2 regions of the Caloramator sp. E03 genome follow, and region 2 is predicted to be linked to the other one. Evidence: a T-box and tRNA genes for the amino acid it is inferred to sense, from the RefSeq annotation. Region 2 holds a T-box; the other holds one or more tRNA genes.
What was found. The T-box of region 2 lies ahead of proS (proline--tRNA ligase). A T-box ahead of a tRNA ligase gene usually reads a tRNA of that ligase, here a tRNA-Pro.
Positions count from the first base shown of each region.

Region 1: it has a tRNA-Pro gene. The T-box ahead of proS (proline--tRNA ligase) is inferred to sense a tRNA for this amino acid. The anticodon was not compared.

Region 1 is NZ_CP040093.1:883,137-886,344, reverse strand. It holds gene FDN13_RS04515 (V-type ATP synthase subunit D) at 1-170, shown strand, start outside; gene FDN13_RS04510 (3'-5' exoribonuclease YhaM family protein) at 177-1,106, opposite strand; tRNA gene FDN13_RS04505 (tRNA-Pro) at 1,238-1,313, shown strand; gene FDN13_RS04500 (transposase) at 1,835-2,743, opposite strand.
Region 2 is NZ_CP040093.1:1,685,271-1,688,478, forward strand. It holds gene greA (transcription elongation factor GreA) at 1-176, shown strand, start outside; gene FDN13_RS08305 (DUF523 domain-containing protein) at 201-683, shown strand; gene FDN13_RS08310 (DUF6414 family protein) at 748-1,674, shown strand; T-box leader at 1,723-1,942, shown strand; gene proS (proline--tRNA ligase) at 1,991-3,208, shown strand, end outside.

The DNA of each region.
Region 1 (3,208 bases), 800 kb from region 2:
TAAAAAAGACTCAGAAAAGAGCTAATGCACTTGAAAACATACAAATACCAAAATATACTGATATAGTAAAATATATACAAGATGCTCTTGAAGAAAAGGATAGAGAAGATTTTTTCAGGTTAAAGGTTGTAAAAAAGAAAAGAATAAAGAAAAAAGTAAAAGCCTTTTAGAGGTTTTTACTTTTTTATATATCTTTTATATATGTTATTAAATTCTGTCCAGTTTCCTGTGTTGGTATCTCTCTGTATTGCAAGATTAAATCCATTTATTTCAGCACTCATTTTATCCGCATTATGTAAAGCTATAGCTTCAATTGTCATTGGAACTACGGGGGATCCCATCTCAAGTGTACCATGATGGGCTAATATACAATGTTTTAAGTCCAGCAGAAGATCATTAGGAAAATCTGCAATCTTATTAGCTTCAGCACTTATCAAATCAGTACCTAAATATATATGACCAAGCATTCTGCCTGCATCGGTATATTTATTCTCAGGAAAATTTGATAACTCAATAACTTTTCCTATATCATGTAGTAGAGAAGCAGTAACTGCCAAATCACGATTTATGTAATTATATATATTGCAGAGAAATATTACTATTTTTGTAACTTCAATAGTATGTTCCGCAAGGCCTCCAATATAAGCATGGTGTATTTCAGCACCAGCTGCTTTCAAATAAAAATTATTTATTATTTCAGGTAAGTTAAATATTGAATTTAATAAAGAATTTAATTTTGGATGTTTTACTGATGATATTAGTTTGTTTATTTCTATCTCAAGCTTTAAAGGATCTGTATTACAAGTTGGGGTTATTTGTTGTATTAGATCTTCATCAGGGTTTTCAATTTTCAATATTTTATCAATATGTATTTGTAGATTACCTTTAAAATCTTTAACTGTTCCCCATACATTTGCAAAGCATCCTGGAGTTATATTCACAGATATTTCATCTTTAAAATTCCAAATCTTGGCGTCATAATTCTTAATTCCGTGGCTTATTTGAAGATGATAGTATTCTTTTTTATTTTGACTTACTTTTTTGTAAATTTTTCTTACAATAAAAGGTTGACATTCAATTTTATCGTTAGGATTTAAGCATAGCATAAAATCACCTCTTTTTATATTATACATATTTTATAGTTTAAGTACATATACAACTAATTAATATTAACATAATTTTTATAGTCAATATTGCTTTTTTTAAAAAAAGTAGTATAATTATAATGTAATATTGACTGGGTGTGGCGCAGATGGTAGCGCGCTTGAATGGGGTTCAAGAGGTCGCTGGTTCAAGTCCAGTCACCCAGACCAATAAAAGCCTGTAACATCAAGAGTTACAGGCTTTAGTATTTTTGCTGAAATGTTTCCAGGGACGGTTACTTATTTCATACACAATGTCTGCAAAATTAGGGGGCAATCCATAAAATATTATGTTTATTTAATATAATAAGTAACCGTCCCTCATGTTACTCATGTTACTGTCATCTTTGACAAACCACAAACTTTTTCATGCATTCGTTGTGGCTACTTTTAGTCATGACCTGTTAATTATTAGAGTTAATATATATATATATATATAAACAACTTAATTAATATAAATTAAGAAAAAACTTTTGTAGAAACTTATTATTGAATAGAAGGATGACGGTGTTATAGTTATTTTATTAATATGGATTCTTTATATAATACTTTCTAAAATAGCTTGTCCATATTCTACTCTTATTTTTACTTACTGTATAAAAACTTTAAACTTTCCTTACAATTTGCATGAATATTTTATTAACTTATACCAAAAGCTTAACATACTTAACCTGTATTCTATATAAAAACAGCTATGCCTCTTGTCTTAATATATCATCCACTATATTTTTATATTTCTCTTCCTTTACAAGCTCCCTCCCAAGGGAACATAGCTTTGAAACGTTAGATTGCCCCATATTCCCAAGTATCCTGCATATATCGGCACATCTTAAATCACAAAACTTTCTTAACACAAAGCATAGTATTGCCTTCGCTTCCTTTGCCTCCTTTGCCCGCTTTATCCTTAGCATTAGCTTATCTACGTTGAATTTTTGTGATATTAATTCTATTATTTTATCAGGGGATAGATCCCTTACAAGGATTGTTCTCATGCTCCTATACTCTGTTCCTTCTTTCTTAAACTCTTCCCTTTGCGCATCAACAATACTTTTTACTTTAAATACAAAGTCTTTGTATATAGCCCTTGCTGTAGCTTCTTTTAGGCTAAACATGGATAATATAAATTTGTCATCTATAAGCTCAAATTCATCTGTCTTTTGCCCTAAGAATATGCCTAAAGATGAAAAGCGATAATCCTGTGGATTTTTATCGTAGCCTTTTAGGTCTGTTGCGTTAAAGTGAACGTAGGCTGTTAAGGCAAAGAGGTATCTATCATCCTTTACGATTAAGCTTTTGAACCTGTCTTGAAAGAGATGGCCACTTCTTTCATACCTTTTATTAAAATACATGGCATATTTATAGTTTACAAAGTGCATTATTTTTGAGATATCTGCACCGTTTGCATCTATAATAAAATGAGCATGATTATCCATAAGGCAATAGGAATAAACTCTAAATTCGAACTGTTCTTGGGCTTTTTTCATGTAGTCAAGGTATTTTATTTTATCCTTATCGTCTTTATAGAGGAGAACTTCGGATATGCTTTTTACCATAACATGATAAATAGAGTCATAGCTTTTTTGCCTTGCCATTCTTGGCATAAAAAAACACCTCCAACTTGGAATATATTTTTAGTATTATTTTTCCAAGTTGGAGGTTTGTTTATTCATAGAATTGGTGTAAATGTACCTTAAATGAGTAACAGGTCATGACTAAAAATAGCCACAACGACGGAATGAAAAAGTTTGTGTTTTTTCAAAGGTAACAGAAGGGACGGTTACTTATTATATTAAATAATAGACATAATATTTTATACATGTCCCCCTGATTTTGCAGATATTGTGTATGAAATAAGTAACCGTCCCTTGTCTTGAACTTTTTTCCTTTTTTGTAAATGGACATTTTCACACTAACCGTCCCCAAATACCACTAAAATGCAAAAATGCAGCCCTAAATGCTATTTCCAGAAATGCAAAATAGCTAAACTATAATTAACAAAAAACAACAATATAATAAAAAATCACAAAATGTCGCAAAAAATAGTATTTTTTTCTTTGAAATATATC
Region 2 (3,208 bases):
AGGTTGAAGAATTTAAGATAGTAACAACGGTAGAAGCAGATCCTATGAACAATCTAATAAGTATTGAATCGCCAATAGGTAAGGCAATATTTAAACATAGGGTTGGAGAAATTGTAAAGGTGTATTCTCCTAATGGAGAATATGAAGTAAAAATTGATAAGGTTGTAAAAGAATAATGTAAGAGATAAGAAGGTGAATATATGATTTTAGTTAGTTCTTGCCTTTTAGGGCTTGATACAAGGTACAATGGAAAGAATAATTCAAATGATCTTTTAATTGAATACAGTTGCTACGGTAAGTTTATACCTATATGCCCTGAACAGCTTGGAGGGCTTTCAACTCCAAGGGAACCTTCAGAAATAATAGGTGGAACTGGTAAGGATGTTATGATGGGTTATTGTAAAATTTTAAATTGTAAAGGAGAAGATGTTACAGAGCAGTATGTAAAAGGAGCTAAAGAAGTTATAAAGATAATTAAAATGTTTCCTGTTAAAGCTGCAATTTTAAAACAAAAAAGCCCATCATGTGGTAGTAAGAGGATTTATGATGGATGTTTTAAAGGGAAAATTAGAGATGGAGAGGGAGTTGCTGCTTATATTTTAAGGGAAAATAATATACCTATATATTCAGAAGAAGATATAAATAGAGAATTATTAGAAGAGCTAATATTTAACAAAATATGAGTATAAAAGCACATACTTATCAATATTTCATAGAATGTATTAAAGCATTATTGAGGTATTTAATATGGGTACTTTAGGCATACCTCTATATATGGATAGAAACATAATACTTGATTTGTACTCAACAATTATAAATGGATATATAGAATCAAAGGAAGAATTGTTTTTAAATACTAAAGATAACTATATTAAAACTCAGCTTGGGAATAAAATTTCAAATGGAAATGATAGTAAAAAAACTGATCCAAATGATAAGAACCTTGTAATAAGTAATAGCTTAAGTAATGTAAAAGATAGTTCTTTAAGTTTAGAAAATAGGAGAGGTAAAAGAGTTCAAACAAGAGTTAAAAAAAGTTTTACAACTTTTAGTATATTTAATTCTTTAATAAAGATTATGTATTCCAAGAATATGATTAAATCTGATTTAGGATATGTTGAGGATTTTAATTCTATAAATATAGGCGATTTCTTGGAATTATATACAAAACTTTCTAATAAATCTTTACAAGCCCAAATATCGACTGTTATTTCAATAATAGATTCTTATGATCCAAAGGTGCTTAACAAACTATTGCCTTATGATGATCCTAAATTTAATATAACTAACTTTGAATTTATATGTAAAATGCTAAAGAATCTATTGGATATTCTTAACAAAAACAACACAAATAAAATTATTTTAAAGAGCAAAACCTTTTTTATGGTTCTTGATGTTAATCTTAATTATTTTATGGATAAGAACTCTTATATATATGACAATGTAAATAATAATTTTAAGGTTATGTGTAAAGTAACAAGAAAAATAAGAGAAAATGAACATATAAACCTTCTTGATAAAACTTGTATGTCAAGCTATTATATTGATTTACTAAACCTAACAAAATGCTATCTTGATGTATTAAGAAAATACGATATTATACTTCCGGAGGAATTTTCATATTTAATAAATTATCCTGCGATTGAGGCTAAAGCAATTGCCATGTTTATATAATGTTTCTATTGACAAATTTCGAATTTTATTTTAAGATTTTTATAAATCCTACAGACTATGAAAAGGAATAGTAGAAGCATAGTTCTTTCTTAGAGAGGGGATGGCTGGTGAAAATCCCTAAAGGCGTGCTTTGAACCCACCTTGGAGTTCTGCACTGAAATTTTTTAGTAAGTTGCAGCGGGTTGTCCCGTTATAGATCAAAGAGAGTATACCTATATTGGTATACTAATTAGGGTGGTACCGCCGAATATTAGCCTCGGTCCCTTTGTGGGATGCGAGGCTTTTTTATATTTAAAAATTTTTAGGAGGATTAGGTATGGCAAGTGAAAAAGAAAAGAAATTTGTTGAAGAGATAACTCCAATGGACGAGGATTTTGCCCAGTGGTATACTGATATTGTTAAAAAAGCAGAGCTTGCAGATTATTCAAGTGTAAAAGGCTTTATGATTATCCGCCCTTATGGTTACGCTATATGGGAAAACATTCAAAAGGATCTTGATAGAAGGTTTAAAGAAACAGGTCATGAAAATGTTTATATGCCTCTTTTAATTCCTGAAAGTCTTCTGCAAAAGGAGCAAGAACACGTTGAAGGTTTTGCTCCAGAGGTTGCGTGGGTTACTCATGGAGGAAGTGAAAAGTTAACAGAAAGGCTTTGTGTAAGACCTACTTCTGAAACCATATTCTGTGAACACTTTTCAAAGATAGTTCAATCTTACAAGGATCTTCCAAAGCTTTATAACCAGTGGTGTTCGGTTGTAAGATGGGAAAAGACTACAAGACCTTTCTTGAGAACGGCAGAATTTTTATGGCAAGAAGGACATACTATACATGCAACAGCAGAAGAAGCTGAAGAAGAAACTATAAGAATGCTTAATATATATGCTGCTCATTGTGAAGAAGTACTTGCAATACCTGTTATAAAAGGACGCAAAACTGATAAAGAAAAATTTGCAGGTGCTCAGGCTACCTATACTATAGAAAGTTTGATGCATGATGGTAAAGCACTTCAGTCTGGAACGTCTCATAATTTTGGAGATAATTTTGCAAGGGCTTTTGATATTAAATATCTTGATAAAGAAGGAAAGCTTCAGTACGTTCATGAAACCTCCTGGGGATTTACAACAAGAATGATAGGTGCACTTATAATGGTTCATGGTGATGATAGTGGACTTGTACTACCACCGAGGGTTGCACCTATACAAGTTGTTGTAATTCCAATTGCACCTCATAAAGAAGGAGTTCTTGAAAAAGCTTATGAAGTTAAGGACAGAATATCAAAAGTTGCAAGGGTCAAGATAGATGATAGTGATAAAATGCCAGGATGGAAGTTTAACGAATATGAAATGAAAGGAATACCTGTTAGAGTTGAGATTGGACCAAAGGATATAGAAAACAATCAGGTTGTATTTGTTAGAAGAGATAATAGGGAAAAGATTGTTGTTAAAATGGATGAGATTGAAGGAAGAATAGTTGAGCTTCTTGAAGATATTCAGATATCACTTTATAATAAAGCAAAGGCTCATAGAGATGCAAGA